DNA from 2 places in the Pseudomonas sp. Q1-7 genome. Region 2 is predicted to be linked to the other one. Evidence: predicted binding sites of a transcription regulator. Region 2 holds the regulator's gene; the other holds the start of a gene.
The links. Region 2 encodes sigma-54, which starts transcription at its own class of promoters, with help from an activator protein. Its sites were predicted from a motif close to ANTGGCATNNANNTTGCTNT; they were not measured.
Positions count from the first base shown of each region.

Region 1: the regulator sigma-54 is predicted to act here: its motif matches at 2,742-2,761, upstream of PJW05_RS05530 (pilin).

Region 1 covers NZ_CP116304.1:1,189,716-1,200,752, reverse strand. Annotated here, with positions in the region: gene PJW05_RS05545 (hypothetical protein) at 79-306, shown strand; tRNA gene PJW05_RS05540 (tRNA-Thr) at 373-448, opposite strand; gene PJW05_RS05535 (PglL family O-oligosaccharyltransferase) at 483-2,147, opposite strand; gene PJW05_RS05530 (pilin) at 2,218-2,694, opposite strand; gene pilB (type IV-A pilus assembly ATPase PilB) at 2,981-4,687, shown strand; gene PJW05_RS05520 (type II secretion system F family protein) at 4,690-5,907, shown strand; gene PJW05_RS05515 (prepilin peptidase) at 5,910-6,782, shown strand; gene coaE (dephospho-CoA kinase) at 6,779-7,390, shown strand; gene yacG (DNA gyrase inhibitor YacG) at 7,387-7,587, shown strand; gene PJW05_RS05500 (energy-coupling factor ABC transporter permease) at 7,936-8,625, opposite strand; gene PJW05_RS05495 (FAD/FMN-containing dehydrogenase) at 8,622-9,089, opposite strand; gene PJW05_RS05490 (GNAT family N-acetyltransferase) at 9,094-9,516, opposite strand; gene PJW05_RS05485 (DUF1780 domain-containing protein) at 9,639-10,265, shown strand; gene PJW05_RS05480 (DUF3094 family protein) at 10,354-10,527, shown strand; gene PJW05_RS05475 (NAD(P)/FAD-dependent oxidoreductase) at 10,588-11,037, shown strand, end outside.
Region 2 covers NZ_CP116304.1:1,297,364-1,308,400, reverse strand. Annotated here, with positions in the region: gene PJW05_RS06105 (BolA family protein) at 1-130, opposite strand, end outside; gene PJW05_RS06100 (STAS domain-containing protein) at 240-548, opposite strand; gene PJW05_RS06095 (MlaC/ttg2D family ABC transporter substrate-binding protein) at 545-1,189, opposite strand; gene mlaD (outer membrane lipid asymmetry maintenance protein MlaD) at 1,201-1,668, opposite strand; gene mlaE (lipid asymmetry maintenance ABC transporter permease subunit MlaE) at 1,668-2,465, opposite strand; gene PJW05_RS06080 (ATP-binding cassette domain-containing protein) at 2,465-3,274, opposite strand; gene PJW05_RS06075 (KpsF/GutQ family sugar-phosphate isomerase) at 3,505-4,479, shown strand; gene PJW05_RS06070 (KdsC family phosphatase) at 4,479-5,003, shown strand; gene lptC (LPS export ABC transporter periplasmic protein LptC) at 5,013-5,582, shown strand; gene lptA (lipopolysaccharide transport periplasmic protein LptA) at 5,569-6,105, shown strand; gene lptB (LPS export ABC transporter ATP-binding protein) at 6,105-6,830, shown strand; gene PJW05_RS06050 (RNA polymerase factor sigma-54) at 6,978-8,474, shown strand; gene hpf (ribosome hibernation-promoting factor, HPF/YfiA family) at 8,559-8,867, shown strand; gene ptsN (PTS IIA-like nitrogen regulatory protein PtsN) at 8,881-9,345, shown strand; gene rapZ (RNase adapter RapZ) at 9,355-10,212, shown strand; gene PJW05_RS06030 (HPr family phosphocarrier protein) at 10,229-10,501, shown strand; gene pmbA (metalloprotease PmbA) at 10,847-11,037, opposite strand, start outside.

The DNA.
Region 1 (11,037 bases), 110 kb from region 2:
TCCACAGGCATCCGTAGGCAACCCCCGCCCTCCGCGAGCCGCTATTCCCCTCAATCGGAAAACCGCCGGAGGTGAACCATGAACACCTTCGCCCGCCTGGCCGACCGCCAAGGTGACCGTATCCTGAGCGCCAGCTATGCCCTCGGCACCCTCGCCGACCTGCTGGGTTGCGATGGCCTCGAACACCACCTGACCGACCGGGACCTGAAAGGCCTGCACCATGCCATCAAATCCATCTCGGACCTGATGCAATGCTCAGCCATGGAGCTGTATGGCGCCGCCGAGAAGGCAAGAAGAAAGGACTGAGCCAGCGCACGCGCCACAAGAAAGCAAAAAGCCCCGCAGAACCTGCGGGGCTTTCTGTTTGGATCATGGTGCCGGTAAGAGGAATCGAACCCCCGACCTTCTCATTACGAATGAGCTGCTCTACCGACTGAGCTACACCGGCGGCTGGCGTAAAGTAGCAATCCCGCTAGCTGAGTTCAATCCTCGTGATCAACAAGCCAGAAACTCTCCAACTGTGGATATCTTTCGGAGATTGTTGCCATGCCTTGGCGAGCCTCTTGGTAAAGCGCATCACCATGCAACGCCTGCAACCGCATTAGCTCCAACCTTGCTAATTCGGGCTTACCGTTCAACGCCAAGGCCAAGGAGTAGCGAAACAAACTCGGGGGGTAGGGATAGCGATAGACTACCCGACGCATCCATTCGAGTTGATCAGCAGTCATACTAGGTTGCGCCTGAGTGCGAGCAAACTGCAGAAACTCCCGTAGCTGAGTCAATAGATGAACATCTGGCGCTATTCGCTCAGCCTTGACCTCACCTATACGCGCACTTTCAAAACGCAGGAGACGGTGATCCTCCTCAAGGAGTCGATAGTCATGCCAAACCCAACCTAGCACTAACACTCCCACGAGCAACGCGGAACCACTGCCCCAGCGAGGCAACACAAAAACCTCAGGAATGCTTTGCTCTCCTTCCAGCATTCCCAACAGGATACCAATAGGTAATAGAAAGAACCCGTACTCTAGAGGAAACTCAAGCAGACCATGCAGGAAAACCAACCCGATCACCAATAGAGCAAATACACCCTCACAAGTTTTGATGCGCCACGCCAATCGCGAAAAATGAGCCAAAACCAGCAAGGCGACCCCCCCCCCTAGCAAGGGCCCATTCCATATCAAAATATCAAGAAAGATATTATGGCTATGCTCAGACATCAATTGAACTGAATGACCTAAGGAGACTCCTATTTGCGCAACACTGACTTGGTTCCACCCATAACCCCACCACCCCCCATGCAATATGGCCATCCATAATTGCCGCCAAAGCTCTATACGATGCAATGCTTGAGCACGCTCCACCAGGTTGACAGCAGATAGATACAAAGCATCCGCCAAATATGGTAAAGCCAGCACTGCTACCGCATACACTCCAACCCAAAGGGTGAGCCATGAGACAGAAAGTCGCATATTGGCGCGTTGTGCTTTGCAGGACCACCAGACAAGAATGCATAAAGCGCCCAGCCATGGCGTACGAGACTGAGTGATTGCCACCCCTACAATCAGATATAAAGCGACTAACGCCGCCGAAAATCGACCTAACCGAAACCGCTCCCACAAATACAAGATAGAAACTAACGACATGCATAACAAAGTCGCCAAGTTGTTAGGCTGGGATAGATTCGCATAGGGCCGCCCTCCCGGCGACAAATCGACAACCCAGATATTTCCATCAAACCCCAACCACTGTCTTAGCGCCACCCAACAAGACAATATCGCCCCAACCAATATAATCCATGCCATGCACTCGAAAGCCCTAGCCCCCAGAAAAAAAAACACCATTCGACCAGAGACAACAGCAAGCGCAGCACCAAACAAATAAGAGCTTGCGATCAAGGCATCGCCTAGAAAGAAAATCTTACCGAACGACCATTGAACGACCGGAACACAAGCCACCACCATCAATGACAAACTAGTCGCAGAGATAGGAAAGCCCTGCGAAAAAATAAAAAAACCAGATAGAACAATCAGAGCCAAGAAAGCAGAAAAATCATTATAAAAGGAAACCCATGGATAATAGTGATTAGGCAATAACCAGGACATCACCATGAGAATACTCGCCACCCATAAAAACAGGATTGACACTCTTTCCATATCCACCCCACAAAAAAAGGGAGATGCCTAGGCATCTCCCCTTCTTAAAAGCGTTAACAGATTAGTTGCCGCGGCAAGAGCCCGGAAGGAATTTCGCCGGGACCCCATTAGTTGCAGCAGGACCACATTTCCATGCAGCCACAGTCTTACCCGCATCGGTAGCGGCAAGAGCAGAAGAGGCGGCGCCATCAGTGTACGGTGTGAGCGTGATGAACTTGTCATCAATATCCGAGTCGTTGAAGCCAGTCGCCTGCACACTGATAACCCCAGCCGCCGTAGTGCTCACCGCCTTAACGTAGCGGGAGCTCTGCGATGCAGACTCACATCCCCAAGCATTCGCCGCAGGCAAAGAAACGCTTGACGACTGTACAACCTCAGTCACCGTAGTACGACACGCGGAAGCAGCCAAAACTACTTCTGACATCTTGGCGCGCTTGGTGTAGTCCTGATAGGCGGGCAATGCGACTGCGGCGAGAATGCCGATGATCGCAACGACGATCATCAATTCAATTAGAGTAAAACCTTTTTGAGCCTTCATATATTTATATCCTCGATATGTGATAGGCCAGACGACCTGCGGACACTAAGGCACAGTTCGTGCCAAGTCATCGACCACCTTCTGAAACCGCCGAAACTACGCTTATTGGAACCACGCAATCTGAATAGCCCCCGTCCCGCGCGCTCTCATTACAGTTCTCGAACCTCTATAAAAATTCACAAATAGCCACTAACTGCCTTTTTTTGTCACCCCTTCCACCTACATTTGGCGACAATGGTCAACTACGTTATAAGGCAGAGTCACAACCAGCAGACTGACGCCCCCCATGACCGAGACCGCATCCACTCTTTCTGGCCTGGCCAAACAACTGGTACTGACCAATCTCCTCGATGAGCGGAGCGCCCTGCAGGCCCATACCCAGGCGCAGCGTAACAAGATTCCGCTGATCACCTACCTGGTGCAGAACAAGCTGCTGAAAAGCCGCGACCTGGCGGAGATGGCCGCGGACCAGTTCGGCGTCGCCTTTCTCGACCTCGCCGGCATAGACAAAGAATCCCAACCCAGGGACCTGGTGAGCGAGAAACTGGTGCGCCAGCACCGCGCCCTGCCCCTGTGGCGCCGCGGCAACAAGCTGTTCGTCGCCATCTCCGACCCCACCAATCATCAGGCGGTGACGGATATCCAGTTCAGCACCGGCCTGAATACTGAAGCCATCCTGGTCGAAGACGACAAACTGGGCGACGCCATCGAAAAGTTCTTCGACTCCGCCGGCAGCGGCATGGAGGACCTGGGAGACGTCGACCTGGACGGCATCGACGTCGAGGCGGTGGATGACGACAAGAACGATGGCCCCGGTGGCGCGGATGCCGATGACGCGCCGGTGGTGCGTTTCGTCAACAAGATGCTGCTGGATGCCATCCGCGGCGGCTCGTCGGACCTGCACTTCGAGCCTTATGAGCGCGCCTACCGGGTCCGCTTCCGCACCGATGGCATGCTGCATGAGGTGGCCAAGCCGCCGATCCAATTGGCCAGCCGTATCTCGGCCCGCCTCAAGGTGATGGCCGCCCTGGATATTTCCGAACGCCGCAAACCCCAGGACGGCCGGATCAAGATGAAGATTTCCAAGACGAAATCCATCGACTTCCGCGTCAACACCCTGCCCACCCTCTGGGGCGAGAAGATCGTGATGCGGATTCTCGACCCCACCAGCGCGCAGATGGGTATCGATGCCCTGGGTTACGAGGAAGAACAGAAGGAGCTGTACCTCACGGCCCTGAAGCAGCCCCAGGGGATGATCCTGGTCACCGGCCCCACCGGTTCGGGCAAGACCGTCTCCCTTTATACGGGCCTGAACATCCTCAACACGGTGGATATCAACATCTCCACGGCGGAAGACCCGGTGGAGATCAACCTGGAAGGCATCAACCAGGTCAACGTGAACCCCAAGCAGGGCATGGATTTCGCCCAGGCCCTGCGCGCCTTCCTGCGCCAGGACCCGGACGTGATCATGGTCGGCGAGATCCGCGACCTGGAAACCGCCGAGATCGCCATCAAGGCTGCCCAGACCGGCCACATGGTGCTATCCACCCTGCACACCAATAGCGCCGCCGAGACCTTGACCCGCCTGCGCAACATGGGCGTACCGGCGTTCAATATCGCCACCTCGGTCAACCTGATCATCGCCCAGCGCCTGGCACGCAAATTGTGTGGCCATTGCAAGAAGGAGCATGAGGTGCCGCGGGAGACCCTGCTCAAGGAAGGCTTTCCCGAAGACCGGATCGGCAGCTTCACGCTCTATGCCCCGGTCGGCTGCGAGAACTGCAACCAGGGCTACAAGGGCCGAGTGGGTATTTATGAAGTGGTTAAAATCACGCCGGCCATGCAGCAGCTTATTATGGAAGAAGGCAACTCCATCCAGATCGCCCAGCAGGCGCGCCGCGATGGCTTCAATGACCTGCGAACCTCGGGTCTGGTGAAAGCCATGAACGGCATCACCAGCCTGGAGGAAGTCAACCGCGTGACTAAGGATTAACCATGGCGGAAAAAGCGCTGAAAACCAGTACCTTCGCCTGGGAAGGTACGGACAAGAAAGGCTCGAAGGTCAAGGGCGAGTTGACCGGAGCGACTCCGGCGCTGGTCAAGGCCCAACTGCGCAAGCAGGGCATCAACCCGACCCGGGTGCGCAAGAAGTCCAGTTCACTGCTGGGGGCAGGTAAGAAGATCAAGCCCCTGGACATCGCTCTGTTCACCCGGCAGATGGCGACCATGATGAAGGCCGGCGTGCCGCTGATGCAGTCCTTCGACATCATCGGCGAGGGTTTCGAGAAACCCGCCATGCGCACGCTGGTGAACGAGGTCAAGCAGGAGGTGGCCGCCGGTAACAGCCTGGCCAATTCCCTGCGCAAGAAACCGCTCTATTTTGACGAGCTCTATTGCAACCTGGTGGACTCCGGCGAACAGGCTGGCGCACTGGAAACCCTGCTGGACCGTGTCGCCACCTACAAGGAGAAGACCGAAGCCCTGAAGGCCAAGATCAAGAAGGCGATGAACTACCCGATTGCCGTAGTTGTGGTCGCCATCATCGTGTCAGCCATCCTGCTGATCAAGGTGGTGCCGCAGTTCCAGTCGGTGTTCGCCAATTTTGGCGCTGAGCTCCCCGCCTTTACCCTGATGGTTATTGGGCTTTCGGAGCTCCTGCAGGAATGGTGGTTTTTTGTCCTGCTGGGGTTCTTCGCCATCGGTTTTGCGATTCAGCAGGCGCACCGGAAATCGGAAAAATTCCGCGACTGGGTCGACCACACCGTGCTCAAGCTGCCGGTTGTCGGCGACATCCTGTACAAGTCCGCTGTGGCGCGCTTCGCCCGCACCCTCGCCACCACCTTCGCGGCGGGCGTTCCGCTGGTGGATGCGCTGGACTCCGTTGCCGGCGCGAGCGGCAACGTGGTGTTCAAGAATGCCGTACTGAAGATCAAGCAGGATGTGTCCACCGGCATGCAACTGAACTTCTCCATGCGCACCACGGGCGTTTTCCCGGCCATGGCCACCCAGATGACCGCCATCGGCGAAGAATCCGGCGCGCTGGACGAGATGCTGGACAAGGTCGCCAGCTTCTACGAAGCGGAAGTGGATAACGCCGTCGACGGTCTCACTGCGCTGATGGAACCCATGATCATGGCCGTGCTCGGCGTGCTGGTGGGTGGCCTGATCATCGCCATGTACCTGCCCATCTTCCAACTCGGCAACGTCGTCTAAAAATGCAATTGATCGACTTTCTGGCCAGCCATGCGCTGGCCTTTGTTTTGTGCGCTCTGGTGCTCGGCCTGTTGGTGGGCAGTTTTCTCAATGTGGTGATCCATCGCCTGCCGCAGATGATGCTGCGCGACTGGCAGGAGCAGGCCCGCGAGGCACTGAGCCTGCCGGCGGAGCCCAAGGGGCCGGCGTTCAACCTGATCCTGCCGAATTCCCGCTGCCCCCATTGCAGCCATGAAATCCGCGCCTGGGAGAATATTCCGCTGGTGAGCTACCTGGCGCTGGGCGGCAAATGCTCTTCCTGCAAAGCCCCGATCAGCAAACGCTACCCGCTGGTGGAGTTGTTCTGCGGCCTGCTGTCGGCCTATGTGGCCTGGCAGTTCGGTTTCGGCTGGCAGGCCGGTGCCTTCCTGGTGCTGACCTGGGGCCTGCTGGCCATGAGCCTGATCGACGTCGACCACCAGCTGCTGCCGGATGTGCTGGTGCTGCCGCTGCTCTGGCTGGGCCTGATCCTCAATAGCCAGGGGCTGTTCGCCAGCCTGGAAGATGCGCTCTGGGGCGCGGTCGCCGGCTACATGAGCCTGTGGTCGGTGTACTGGCTGTTCAAGCTGGTGACGGGCAAGGAGGGCATGGGCCACGGCGACTTCAAGCTGCTGGCGATGCTCGGCGCCTGGGGCGGCTGGCAGGTGCTGCCGCTGACCATCCTGCTGTCGTCCCTGGTGGGCGCGATCCTTGGTGTGATCATGCTGCGTCTGCGCAACCAGGACACCGCCACACCCATCCCGTTCGGCCCCTATCTGGCGATTGCCGGCTGGATTGCACTGCTCTGGGGTGATCAAATAACGGCGACCTATCTGCAGTTCGCCGGATTCAAATGAACAAACCCTGGATTCTTGGCTTGACGGGCGGCATCGGCAGCGGCAAGAGCGCCGTCGCCGCCCACTTCAGTGACCTTGGCGTCCACCTGGTGGATGCCGACCAGGCCGCTCGCTGGGTGGTGGAGCCCGGCCGCCCGGCCCTGGCGAAGATCGCCGAGCACTTCGGCAACGACGTGCTGCAGGCGGACGGCCAACTGGACCGCGCGGCCCTGCGCCAGCGCATTTTCGAGAATGCGGAAGAGCGCCGCTGGCTGGAGAGCCTGCTGCACCCGCTGATCGGGCAGGAAATCAGCCAGTACCTGGCCCGCGCCGAATCCCCGTACGCCATTCTGGTGTCGCCGCTGCTGATCGAGTCCGGCCAGCATCGGCTCACCCAGCGTATCTTGCTGGTCGACGCCCCGGAAACCGCCCAGATCCAACGCACCATGCAGCGGGACAACGTGCCCGAAGCGCAGGTCCAAGCCATATTGAAGGTACAGGCCAGCCGCGAAGAGCGGCTGAAGCATGCCCACGACGTGCTGCTGAACGACCGCGACCTGAACTGGTTGCGCCGCGAAGTGGAGCGCCTGCACGACTTCTACCTGACCCTGCGAGGAGGCCAGCCATGAGCCAACCCGTCACAGTGGAGTGCCCGACCTGCGGCGCTCCAGTGGAGTGGGGCCCGCAAAGCCCCTCCCGCCCCTTCTGCTCCGAGCGCTGCAAGCTGATCGACCTGGGTGCCTGGGCGGCCGAGGAACATGCGATTCCCGGCGACAATCTGGAAGACGACCTTTTCTCCGGCGACCTGCCGCCGCGCGAGCACTGAGCGGCCGTTCAAGGTCGCACGACGCTGTAGTCGCGCCCCGGGCCGTCTGCCCGACCAGGCTGCGCGGAGTTGGCCGGAGTGTCGGGCTTCGTTCCTCAGCGCAAACCTACGGGACCGCGCTGCGGTCCTTTCGCGAATGAATTCGCAGGCCCCGGCCGGCTGCTGGCGCAGGTTGGGTAGAGGAACGAAACCCAACAGGCGGGGCCGCAGCCCCCTGTAGTCACGCTCCAGGGCCGGGTTATCCGCCCTTCGCGAATACATTCGCCCCCACGATGGGCAAGGTGACGCGTGCTTTTGGCGGCCCGGCCCAGCGCTGCTGGCAGATGGGGTAGGCACCGCCCACCAGGCTCACGAACGTGTGTCGTCGTCCTTCCAGGGAGCCTGGAGGTAACGGGTTCGATTGAAGGTTTCCAGCCATTCCGGGCAGAACACCACCAAGGCGGTCACGGCCGTGCCGTTGATGAAGGCTTCGGGGAACATCACCAGCCAGAGGTAGCCGATGAAGTCCTCCAGCCAGGGCGGCATGGGAAAGAGGCCGTCCATCCACAGCAGCCCCAGCCCAACAAGCACGCACAGCAGCGCAGCCAGGGCCGCCGGGAAAAAGCCGCAGCAGAAGATGTAGACGAACAGGTTGCGCGGTTGGTAGTGCTCGACCCAACTGGCGCACAGCTCAGTGACCAGGATCGGCAGCAGCACCAGCAAGACACCGTTGATGCCCAGGGCCGCCAGCTCCTGCTTGCCCAGCAATAGCAGGCCCAGCTGCGCGACCAGGCCTCCCAGCACCGCCAATGGCCAATCCAGCAACAGGGTAACGGCGGTCATGCCGATGAAGTGATAGGACACGCCTGAGTCGAAGTCACGCCGCATCAGCCAGAGCAGAAAGAGCAGCAGCACCGTGCCGAACACAAGGTGCTGGCGGCGAACATCGCTGAAGAGCTCGACCCAGGGCGCGCGCCATGCCGCCCAGGCAATGGCGGGTAGGTAGAGCCCCCAACCAAGCGCCAGGGTCTGTGCAGACAGGAGATCGGCGGTGATCACGGCGCCAGCGACTCCAGGGCCGCACGCAGCGCCGCCGCATCGCCAAACTCCTTGCGCTCCATGAGCCTGCCGCGATCGAGCCGCAGCCAGAGCACACGGGATTCATCCCCCGGATAGCGGCTGGCGACGCGGGCCTCAGGGTCCAGCAGGACGCGGTAGGTGTAATTACGCATCGCGGGAATGGCGAAAAGCGAGGCGACCAGTGAGGGCATGCGGCTGATGTCGGCCACGAACACCGCACGGCGAGCTTCGAGATACCCGCTGGAGCGCCCCTCCAGTGCGGCTTTCACCAGCTCGCCACCCTCCATGCTGCGCGCCACCAGCAGCACCTGCAGGCCATCGTTGAGGCTGTAGGGCTTCTCGTACTGGTCCAGCAGGGTCCAGGGCGCCAGACGTTCGCCCACCTCCAACCCATGACCGAATGTGGCCAGCAGACAAAGCACCACGCCCAGGCAGCTCCGCATCGATTCAGTCTCCGCTGGTCGAATAGACCCGAATGTCTTCACGCTCCGACCAGCCGCGCTGCATCTGCCAGAAGGCCAACGCTTCGGGCGCGTCCTCCAGGACAAACACGTGGGACTTGCGGATTCCCAGGGCCGTCAGCCGCCGCAGCGCCTCCTGCAGCAGGGCGCGCGCCCATCCCTTGCCGCGAAACGGCAAGTCGACCACCAGGTGCTGCAGATAGCCGCGGCGCCCGTCGTGCCCCACCAACAGGCTGCCGGCCAGGCGACCGCGATCATCCTCCAGCAGCAGACAGAGATCGGGATTGCGTTGCAGGAACGCGCAGAAGGGCTCCAGCTCATCTTCCGCGCGCAACCGGATGCCCGGCGTGCGGCGCCAGAGTTCGAGCAAAGCGGCATGGTCGGCGGCGGTAATGGGGCGAATGCGCATGACGGGCTCCCGGCAAGTCCTGAAAGTTTACACCGCCCCTGCGCCAGGCAACCTGCGCGCAGTTGTCGCGATGGCCCGCCGGGGGTACCCAGAGCCCTGGCCGGAGGGCTAAGCTGCGGGGCATGAACGAGTCCGACTACCTGCGCCTGCTGACGCGGCAGGCCGAGCAAGCCAACGACTTCCTGTCGAATGCGCGCAAGTGGGAACGCGAGCGCTGGGTCTGCCAGCGACTCTTGCAGGCGCTCAACCTGCCCTATCGGCTCGAAGACTTCAGCACCGGCCAGGAACCGCCAGACGTGCAGTTTCGCGAAGCCAATTTCGAGGTGTTCTTCGTCCTCGACGAAGGGCGCCGCCTCAACGAGGAATGGCGCGCCGAACTGGAACGCCGGCGCAGCGCCTTTTCCCTCGCTCAACTGGTGCGCCGGGAAAGCCGCCCAAAGCGCATTGCCGCCGCCGAACTCCAGGCACGCCTGGCACCGACATTGCGCAAGAAAGCGCGCAACTATGGCGAGCGCGGCCTCGACCCGGGCGATCTCGACCTCCTGGCATTCGTCAACCTCAAACGAGCCACACCGGACTTCAACAGCCCCTTTCCGCCCCCTACCGAATACCTGCGCCAGGGCTGGCGCTCGCTGTCGCTGGTGGGGTCGAACTTTGCCCGGGTACTCTTCGCCCATGCCGACGCGCCGGACTTCCTGCGCAACAACCTCGGCCGGACCATTCTGTTCGACGTCGGCATCGGCCTCTGACCGGCCCCACGCAATTTTCCCGCGCCGCGCGTTGAGCCGCCGCGAATCCGCCAGCTAGAATGCCCGTCAGTCCAAAGTCGAGGCCCCCATGCCCAGCCGCCTGACGCCCGAAGACCAGCAGAAGGTCGACCAGTACCTGAACCTCCCCCAGCACCAGGTGGAACGCCAGCCGTTCCGTCCATGGCGCCTGCTGTGGATCGTACTGGCCATCGTCGTCGCCCTGGGTATCCTCAGCCGCCTCCTGAGCCGACTGGTGCTATGAGCCGCCCCCTGCGCTCGCCCTCGGCGACAAAGAATTCCTATAGCCTTGTGAGACTTTCCCATGTCCCATCGCATCGTGATCGTCGGCGGCGGCGCCGGCGGCCTGGAGCTCGCTACCCGTCTGGGTAGGACCCTCGGCAAGAAAGGCCAGGCCAAGATCATCCTGGCCGACGCCAACCTCACCCATATCTGGAAACCCCTGCTCCACGAAGTGGCGGCCGGTTCGCTGAACTCCACGGAGAACGAGCTGAACTACGTGGCCCAGGCCAAGTGGAACCATTTCGAGTTCCAGCTCGGTCGCATGAGCGGGCTGGACCGCACGCGCAAGGTCATCCAACTGGCCGCCACCCATGACGAGGACGGGCGCGAACTGGTGCCTTCCCGCGAACTCGCCTATGACAGTCTGGTGATTGCCGTCGGCAGCACCACCAATGACTTCGGCACCGAAGGCGCAGCCCAGCACTGCATCTTCCTCGACACCCGCGAGCAGGCCGAGCGCTTCCACCGCAAG
Region 2 (11,037 bases):
TCACCGGACTCAGGCCGGCCAGCTCATCGCTGATCAGGTTCAACTGGAAGTTGCAGCCTTCCCCTTCAACTTCCACCTGGATACCTGGCAGTTTCGCCTCCAGGAGGCTTTTCACTTCTACGGCCTGCATGCTCAACCTCAATCGGCGCCCAACGCGCGCGGGTCGGCCATGATACAAAAAAGCCCCCCGCCTGCGAACCCCGCGCGCGCGGGGCCTGACGGGGGGCCGTCTGGCCGGCTCAGGCCACTGTGGGCAGCAGCTCGGTCAATCCGGATACCTCGGCGATCTGCCGCATGTCCTCGGGCATTCCACGCACCGTCAGCGCCTTGCCGGCGGCCCCGGCATCGCGCATGAACGCCAGCAGCAGGGCGAGGCCGACACTGCTGGTCTTTTCCACTGCGGAGCAATCCAGCACCAACTCCTTGCCAGCGAACTCGCGGATCATTTGCCCGCCCGCCTCGCGCAACTGGGGACCAGTGCTATGGTCAAGGACCCCGACCAGATGCAACTCGCCGGGAGCGGCCTGTTCCAGACGGGCCTCGCTCATTGGCCGCCCGCCTGCTTGGCTTGATCGGAATCCTTGGCCTTGGCGACCACGTCCGCCCAGCCATTGATGGTTTTGTCGAGGTCGTTGCCGTTGCGTTGCATGGTGTCGGCGAACTGATCGCGGAACAGCTTGCCGACGTTGATGCCGTTGATGATCACGTTGCGCAGCATCCATTGGCCGTTGCGGTTCACCATGGTGTAGGAAACCGGGTACACAGTGCCCTTGCTGTCCTTGACTTCCATACCGACGCTGGTGCGCTCGGGGTCTTCCTTCTTGGCGGGCAGCACTCGAATTTCCTGGTTGTCGTACTCCAACAGGGCGTTGCCGTAGAACTGGAACAGGCTGCGCTTGAAGTTCTCCGTAAAGCGACTCATCTGTTCGGGCGTGGCGTTGCGCGAGTACTTCACGGTCATGATGCTGCGGGAAATGCCATCGGCATCCACAACCGGCCCCAGGATTCGGTCCAGAGTGGAATAGAACGCATGGGGATCGCTGCGATACTGCTGCTTGTTGGCCTTCAGTTCGGCCAGCAGTTCGTCGGTGGTCTTCTGGACCACATCGTGCGCGCTGGGCGCTGCGGTGGCCAGCAGAGGCAGGGCTGCCAGCAGGACCAGCAGGCCATTTCTCAGGGCTTTGATCATCTCTCGAATCCTCATTTGCTCTCTTTGTTGACCGAGTTCAGCAGGAACTTGCCGATCAGGTCCTCCAGCACCAGGGCGGATTGGGTGTCACGGATAGTGCCACCATCCTTGAGCAACTCCTCTTCACCGCCGACGCTGATACCGATGTACTTTTCGCCCAGCAGGCCGGCGGTGAGGATGGCGGCAGTGGAGTCAGTGGGCAGGTTGTCCACGCGCTGCTCGACTTCCATCGTCACCCGCCCCGTGTAGCTGTCGCGATCCAGGTCGATCGCCGTGACCTTGCCGATGGTGACGCCAGCCATGGTCACCTTTGCTCTGACAGTCAAACCGGCAATATTGTCGAAATGGGCGTAGAGCTTGTACGTGTCGCCCGTGGCGCCGTAGGACAGGCCGCTGACCCTCAGGGCCAACAGCAGCAAGGCCAACAGACCGGCCAGGAGGAACAGGCCGACACCAATTTCCAAGGTGCGGATTTGCATCAGAAATCTCCAAACATCAATGCGGTCAGGATGAAGTCCAGCCCCAGCACGGCCAGCGAGGCATAGACCACGGTTTTCGTCGTTGCGCGGCTGATCCCTTCCGAGGTCGGCTCGCAGTCATAGCCCTGGAATACGGCGATCCAGGTCACCACGAAGGCGAATACGACGCTCTTGATCACGCCGTTCAGCACGTCCTCGGTGAATTGCACACTGTTCTGCATGTTGGACCAGAAAGAGCCTTCGTAGACTCCCAGCCAATCCACGGCCACCATGGCGCCGCCCCAGATGCCCACCACGCTGAAGATCATCGCCAGCAGCGGCATCGAGATGAAGCCGGCCCAAAGCCGCGGAGCGATGATGTACTTGAGTGGATCGACGCCGATCATCTCCAGGCTCGACAACTGCTCGGTGGCCTTCATGTTGCCGATCTCGGCGGTCAGCGCCGAGCCTGCACGGCCAGCGAAGAGCAGACCGGTCACCACCGGACCCAGTTCGCGCAGCAGGGTCAGGGCGACCATCTGGCCCACCGCCTGTTCGGAACCATAGTCCACCAGGATGTTGTAGCCCTGCAGGGCCAAGACCATGCCGATGAAGATGCCGGATACCACGATGATCGCCAGCGACAGCACGCCGACGGCATAGAGCTGCTTGACCAGTAGCTGGAAGCCCTGGCCCACGCCGGTTCGACCAAACAGCGCATGAATCAGGAACAGCGTCGAGCGCCCCAGCGCCTCCAGCACGTCCAGACCGGAACGCCCGAGCAGGCGAATGCGCTCGAGCACAGGTTTCTTGCGCATCAGCGCCCTCCCAGCAAGTCGTTGCGGTAATCCGGTGCCGGGAAATGGAAAGGTACCGGCCCGTCAGGGATACCTTTCATGAACTGGCGGATACGCGGGTTATCGGAATTCATCAGTTCGTCCGGAGAGCCTTGCCCCAATACCTCGGCATCGCCCACCACATAGATGTAGTCGGCGATGCTGGCGGTTTCGGCCAGATCGTGGGAAACCACGATGCTGGTGATGCCCAGGGCATCGTTGAGGAGTCGAATCAGGCGCACCAGGACGCCCATGGCAATGGGGTCCTGCCCGACGAACGGCTCGTCGTACATCAGAATCTGGGGATCGAGGGCGATGGCGCGGGCCAGCGCCACGCGGCGTTTCATTCCGCCGGACAGCTCATCCGGCATCAACTCGATGGCCCCCCGCAGCCCGACGGCCTGAAGCTTCATCAGGACAATGTCACGAATCATTTCCTCGGGCAGTTGAGTGTGCACCCGCAGCGGAAACGCGACGTTCTCGAAGACATCCAGGTCGGTGAACAGCGCACCGCTCTGGAACAGCACACCGAACTGCTTGCGCATATCGAACAGGTCGGCACGGGAAAGTTGGGGTAGGTTCTGGCCATTGACCCAGACCTCGCCGCTGGCGGGTTTGAGCTGGGCCGCAATCAGACGCAGCAGCGTGGTCTTGCCGCAGCCGGAAGGCCCCATGATGCCGGTCACCTTGCCGCGCGGGATGCGGATATCGACATCTTGGAAAATACTGCGCGTGCCGCGCTTGAAGGTTACCCCCTTCAGCTCGACGGCATAGGCGTTTTCGGCGCTCATCTGGACTCCTTGCAATACAGCCTCCCTGAAAGACGACGCGCCCCAACGCAAGGACACCCGCCCGGGACAGGCCGAACAAGGCGCGAACTATATCACCGCGCCAATGCGCCTCCCAAGGCCGCCCCAGCCCCTGTTCAGCTTTGCGACAGCTTCCTCGGCATTGGCGCGTGAGCTGAATCGCCTTTATCGCTATAATCGCTGACTTTTCCTTCGGCAACCGCGCGCCCTCCATGAGCCAATCCAGCGATCTCATCAAGTCCGCACAACGCACCATCCAGCTCGAACGCGAGGCGATCGACGCCCTTCTGCCGCGCATAGACGCTGATTTCGTACGCGCCAGCGAGCTCATCCTGGCCTGCAAGGGGCGCGTGGTGGTTGTGGGAATGGGCAAGTCCGGGCACATCGGCAAGAAAATCGCTGCTACCCTGGCGAGCACCGGGACCCCGTCCTTCTTCGTTCACCCGGCCGAAGCGAGCCATGGCGACATGGGCATGATCACCCGCGATGACGTGGTGTTGGCGCTATCCAACTCCGGCTCCACCGCTGAGATCGTCACCCTTCTGCCGCTGATCAAGCGCCTTGGCATCACCCTGATCAGCCTTACCGGGAATCCGGATTCGGCGCTGGCCAAGGCCGCCGCGGCCAATCTCGATGCCCGCGTGGCCCAAGAAGCCTGCCCGCTGAACCTGGCCCCCACCTCCTCCACCACAGCCGCCCTCGTGCTAGGTGACGCACTGGCCATCGCCCTGCTGGAGGCCCGAGGCTTCACGGCCGAAGACTTTGCCTTCTCCCACCCGGGCGGTGCACTGGGGCGGCGCCTGCTGCTCAAGGTGGAGAACATCATGCACGGCGGCGACAGCCTGCCTAGCGTCGCGCGCGGCACGCCTCTGCGTGAGGCGCTGCTGGAAATGACCCGCAAGGGCCTTGGCATGACCGTGGTGAAGGAGGATGACGGCAGTCTCGCGGGCATATTCACCGACGGCGACCTGCGCCGCACCCTGGACAAGGGCGTTGATGTGCGCCATGCCAGCATCGACGACGTCATGACCATCCACGGGAAGACCGTGCGACCGGACATGCTCGCCGCCGAAGCCCTGAAGATCATGGACGACTACAAGATCAACGTGCTGGTAGTGGTCGACGAAGACGACCGCCCCGTTGGCGCCCTGCATATCCACGACATGACCCGCGCCGGAGTGATCTGATGAGCAACGAACTCCTCGTCCGTGCCAAGGCCGTTCGCCTGGCCGTGTTCGATGTGGACGGCGTACTGACCGACGGCCGCCTCTACTTCCTGCCTGGCGGCGGCGAATTCAAGACCTTCAATACCCTCGACGGCCACGGCATCAAGATGCTGATGAATGCTGGGGTACGCACCGCCATCATCAGCGGCCGCCAGTCCGAAGTGGTCGAGCGCCGCGCACAGAACCTCGGCATCCAGCACCTGTTTCAGGGGCGCGAAGACAAGCTGGTGGTGCTTGACGGCCTGCTTGCCGAACTCGGATTGACCCATGACCAGGTCGCCTACCTCGGCGACGACCTGCCCGACCTGCCGGTGATCCGCCGCGTCGGCCTGGGCATGGCGGTCGCCAACGCCGACGCCTTTGTGCGCGAGCGCGCCCATGGCGTCACGCAAGCCCGCGGTGGCGAAGGCGCGGCGCGCGAGTTCTGCGAACTCATCCTGCGCGCCCAGGGCAAACTGGAAGCGGCGCAAGCCGCCTATCTCTGAGACCCGCCCATGCCCAAGAACCTTCGCCTGGCCCTGATCCTGACACCCGTCGTGGCGCTGCTCATCGCCCTCGGCTACTGGAACATCCGTCCGGAAAGCTTCATGGACCGGACCTCCGCCCAGCGCAACGACAATGCCATCGACTTCTACGTCGAGAACGGCAAGAGCACCCAGTTCCAGCCCGATGGCAAGCTCAACTACGAAATGACCGCCAAGCGCCTCGAACACCTCAAGGCGACCGATGTCACCTTGCTGACCAACCCCGACCTCCTGCTGCACCGCGGAACCGCCTACCCCTGGCACGTGCAGAGCGAGCGTGGCGAGGTGGGCCCCGAAGGCAAGCAGGTCGAACTGATCGACAAGGTCAGGGTGGCCCGCACTGACGCCAAGGGGCGCCCGACCATCCTGACTACCAGCCGCCTGACCGTGTTCCCCGACGAGGAATATGCGCAGACCCAGCAAGCCGTTAGAATCGACGCGGCCAATGGGGTGACCACGGCACAAGGAATGAAAGCGTACTTGAATGACGGCAGGATGCTCCTGCAGTCCAACGTAAGAGGTCAGCATGAGGTTCGTTAATACCCTCCCCCTGTTGCTCAGCCTGGGCACCGCACTCGGAAGTGCTACCGCCTGGGCACTGCCCACGGACCGCGACCAACCGATCCGCGTCCAGGCCGACAGCGCCGAGCTCGATGACAAACAGGGTGTCGCGGTGTACCGCGGCAACGTCGTGATCACCCAGGGCACCCTGAAGATCACCGGCGACACCGTCACCATCACCCAGGACGCCAATGGCGACGTCGAAGTCTTTACCTCGGTGGGCAAACCCGCCTACTACGAGCAAAGGCCCGCTGTGGACAAGGAAATCGTCAAAGCCTACGGCCTGACCATCCAGTACTTCGCCGCCAACGAGCGCATCATCCTTCTCGACCAGGCCAAGGTGGTTCAGGAAGGCAATACCTTCGAAGGCGAAAAAATCGTTTATGACACCCAACGCCAGATCGTCAACGCGGGCCGCGCCACCGGCAGCAACGTGACCACGCCGCGCCCACGGATCGACATGGTCATCCAGCCGAAGAAAAAAGAGCAGAAAGCACAGTAATGGCGACTCTCAAAGCCCAGCACCTCGCCAAGAGCTACAAGAGCCGCCAGGTGGTTCGCGACGTCAGCCTGTCCATCGACAGCGGCCAGATCGTCGGCCTCCTCGGCCCCAACGGCGCGGGCAAGACGACCTGTTTCTACATGATCGTCGGCCTGGTCAAGGCCGATCAGGGGCGCGTTCTCATCGACCAGCAGGACGTCACCCACCAGCCCATGCACGGCCGCGCCCGCGCCGGCATTGGCTACCTGCCGCAGGAAGCCTCGATTTTCCGCAAGCTCAGCGTGGCGGACAACATCATGGCGATTCTCGAGACCCGCAAGGACCTCGACCGCGCCGCACGCCGCAAAGAGCTGGAAAGTCTGCTGCAGGAATTCCATATCAGCCACATTCGTGACAGCCTCGGCATGAGCCTGTCGGGTGGCGAACGCCGTCGCGTGGAGATTGCCCGCGCCCTCGCCACCGCCCCCAAGTTCATCCTGCTGGACGAGCCCTTCGCCGGCGTGGACCCGATTTCCGTGGGCGATATCAAGCAGATCATCCATCACCTCAAGGCCAAGGGGATCGGTGTGCTCATCACCGACCACAACGTCCGCGAGACCCTGGACATCTGCGAGACCGCCTACATCGTCAGCGATGGACAGCTGATCGCCGAAGGCAATGCGGAAGCCATCCTGGCCAATCAGTTGGTGAAGGAAGTCTACCTAGGCCACGAGTTCCGCCTGTAGTTTCGCGCGACCGCGCCTACAAGGCGACTTGCGCGAGCTAGGCAAATCCTTCAAGGTCAGGCATATAATTTGCTTCCTGGTGGCGCCTCGGCGCCCTGTAGTGGATGGCGCGCGAGCGCCGGCGAATAAGGTGCTAAGCCCTCTGCCATGAAACCATCGCTAGTCCTCAAGATGGGCCAGCAGCTGACGATGACCCCTCAGCTGCAACAGGCCATCCGCCTGCTCCAACTCTCCACCCTGGACCTCCAACAGGAGATCCAGGAAGCGCTGGAGTCGAACCCGATGCTCGAGCGGCAGGAGGATGGCGACGACTTCGACACCTCCGACCCCATGGCCGAAGGCGATCAGTTGCCCAATCCCGGCAGCCAGGAGGTCAGCTTCCAGGAGTCCAGCGTCGAGACCAATGCCGAAGCCATGGAAGATGGCGAGTGGCACGAACGCATTCCTAACGAACTTCCCGTCGACACCGCCTGGGAAGACGTCTACCAGACCAGTGCCAGCAGCCTGCCGAGCAACGATGACGACGAATGGGACTTCACCTCGCGCACCTCGGTCGGTGAGAGCCTGCAGAGCCACCTGCTCTGGCAACTCAACCTGGCGCCCATGTCCGATACCGACCGCCTGATCGCGGTCACCCTGATCGACTGCATCAACAGCGACGGCTACCTTGAGGAGTCACTGGCGGAGATCGTCGATGCCTTCGACCCCGAACTCGGTATCGAACTGGACGAGGTCGAAGTCGTCCTCCACCGAATCCAGCAGTTCGAGCCCGCCGGTATCGGTGCCCGCGACCTGCGCGAGTGCCTGCTCCTGCAACTGCGCCAACTGCCCCCGGGAACCCCATGGCTGACCGAGGCACAACGACTGGCGAGCGATTTCCTCGACCTGCTGGGCGGCCGCGACTACACCCAGTTGATGCGGCGCATGAAGGTCAAGGAGGACGAGCTGCGCCAGATCATCGAACTGATCCAGGGCCTGAATCCACGCCCCGGCTCGCAGATCGAAGCGAGCGAGCCCGAGTACGTCGTACCTGACGTCATCGTTCGCAAGCACAACGAACGCTGGCTGGTGGAGCTGAACCAGGAAGCCGTGCCGCGCCTGCGTGTCAATCCTCACTACGCCGGCTTCGTCCGCCGCGCGGACTCCAGCGCCGACAACACCTTCATGCGCAACCAGTTGCAGGAGGCGCGCTGGTTCATCAAGAGCCTGCAGAGCCGCAACGAAACCCTGATGAAGGTGGCCACCCAGATCGTCGAGCACCAGCGCGGCTTTCTCGAATACGGCGAAGAGGCGATGAAACCCCTGGTCCTGCACGACATCGCTGAAGCCGTGGGCATGCACGAGTCAACCATCTCGCGCGTGACCACCCAGAAATACATGCACACACCCCGCGGAATCTACGAGCTGAAGTACTTCTTCTCCAGCCACGTCAGTACTTCGGAAGGCGGCGAATGCTCGTCTACCGCGATCCGCGCCATCATCAAGAAACTGGTCGCAGCGGAAAATCCGAAAAAGCCGTTGAGTGACAGCAAGATCGCTGGTTTACTGGAGGCACAGGGCATTCAAGTGGCCCGTCGCACAGTAGCCAAGTATCGCGAATCCCTTGGGATAGCGCCTTCCAGCGAACGAAAGCGACTGATGTGACGCGGATATTGACCCACGCCAAAGTGTTCCGGTGGCAGGCCCGTTAGCCTGTCTCTTCTACACGGGCAATAAGGAGAACGCGGTATGCAAGTCAACATCAGTGGACATCAACTGGATGTGACCGACGCCCTGCGCAACTACGTTGTCGAGAAATTCGACCGTCTGGAGCGCCATTTCGACCGAATCACCAACGTACAGGTGATCATGCAGGTCGAGAAACTCAAACAGAAAATCGAAGCCACTTTGCACATCGCCGGCGGCGAAGTCGTTGCCAATGCGGAGCATGAAGACATGTATGCCGCCATCGACCTGCTCACCGACAAGCTCGATCGCCAATTGATCAAGCACAAGGAAAAGCAGTTGAACCGCCAGCAGGGTGCCACTGCCCGCTGACCCTCTCCCCTCTATGATCCGACTCGAGCAAATCCTGACCCCCGGCCGTTCCCTGGTGAACGTGCCGGGTGGCAGCAAGAAACGTGTACTGGAACAGATTGCCAAGCTGGTCGCCCGTGATCTTCCCGACCTCGACAACCAGGATGTCTTCGAAAGCCTGGTAGCCCGGGAAAAGCTCGGCTCCACCGGATTCGGCAACGGCATTGCCATTCCCCACTGTCGCCTCACCGGCTGCATGTCGCCCATCAGCGCCGTGCTGCGCCTTGATGCTCCAGTCGATTTCGACGCCATCGACGGCGCCCCGGTTGACCTGCTGTTCGTCCTGCTGGTCCCGGAGGCCGCTACCGATGAACATCTTGAACTTCTGCGCCAGATCGCCAGTATGCTCGATCGCAGCGATGTGCGTGAGCGCCTGCGCGAGGCTCCCGACAGCACCAGCCTGTATCAGGTGGTCGTGGACGTACAGAGCGGACGCTAGGATTCCCGCATGCGCCTGATCATCGTCAGCGGTCGCTCCGGATCGGGCAAAAGCACCGCCCTCGATGTTCTCGAGGACCACGGTTTCTACTGCATCGATAACCTGCCCGCCGGCCTGCTTCCCGAACTGGCCGAACGGGCGCTGCTGCACACCGAGCTACTGGAACCCAAAGTGGCCGTGTCCGTCGACGCGCGCAACCTGCCCAGCCAGTTGCAGCGCTTTCCCGAACTGCTCATCGAGGCGCGCAGTCGCCACATCAAATGCGATGTGCTTTACCTCGACGCAGACCATGACACCCTGCTCAAGCGCTTCTCCGAAACGCGTCGGCGCCATCCACTGACCACCAACGATCGCTCCCTGGCCGAAGCCATCCAGGACGAAGAAGTCCTGCTGGCCCCCATTGCCGATCTCGCCGACCTGAAGATCGACACCACCCACCTCAACCTCTATCAGCTGCGTGACAGCATCAAGCTGCGCCTGCTGAACCAGCCGGAACCCGGTACCGCGTTCCTGGTCGAGTCCTTCGGTTTCAAGCGCGGCATGCCCGTGGACGCCGACCTGGTGTTCGACGTGCGCTGCCTGCCCAATCCTTACTGGAAGCCGGAGCTGCGCGACCATTCAGGACTGGAGCCGGCAGTCGCCGAGTACCTTGCGAGTCAACCGGACGTCGAGGAGATGTATCAGGATATCCTCGGCTACTTGAACAAATGGCTGCCGCGCTTCGCCGCCAGCAATCGCGCCTATGTCACCATTGCCATCGGCTGCACCGGCGGACATCACCGTTCGGTCTACATCGCGGAACGCCTTGGCGCGGCATTGAAACCCAGCTTGAAGAATGTCCAGGTTCGCCACCGCGACCTCAGTTAGAAGGATTGGAAACGCGATGCCCGCCTGCGAGATCACCATCATCAACAAGCTCGGCTTGCACGCCCGGGCGGCGGCGAAGTTCGTCGGCGTAGCCGGCCGTTTCCCCTGCCAGATTCGCGTGGGCCGTTCTCCCGAGAGCCTGGTGGATGGCAAGAGCATCATGGCGGTAATGATGCTGGCCGCTGGCAAAGGCACGCCCATTCATCTGCACACCGAGGGTGAGCAGGATGACGACGCCCTCAATGCACTGATCGAGCTGATCAACAACAAATTCGACGAAGGCGAATGAGCGCCGGCCGCACCCGGCCAGCAGCATCCAGCAGTTGGCGGGAGAGGCCTCTCGCGCACGCCAGGCGGGCAGGAGCCAACCTTGGAACGTTGCTGCCGCTGTGGCGATGAAGCGTTAGCTAAACCAGGAATCATCGAGAGCGAGTGCGCGGCCTGGCCTGTCAGCGCCAGTCGTCGTTGAACGACTGATCATGGAATCGATCAGGCACGCCAGCATTCAAATCATCTTGAATTTCAAGCGCAATGACCACCCGTAACAGCGCAGTGCAAGCCGGCCCAAAGTACAGCCATCGGCCAGCAATGAATCACGCGCCCGGGGGCGCGCGTTCGAGAGGCATTGAATCGATCAGCTACCGGCGACCGTCATTCGTTCGATCATGACCGAACCGGTGCGGATATTGCCGCGCAGCTCGAGATCGCTGCCGATTGCAACAATTTGACGGAACATGTCCTTCAGGTTACCGGCGATGGTCACCTCCTGAACCGGGAACTGGATCTCGCCGTTCTCCACCCAATAACCAGCGGCTCCACGGGAGT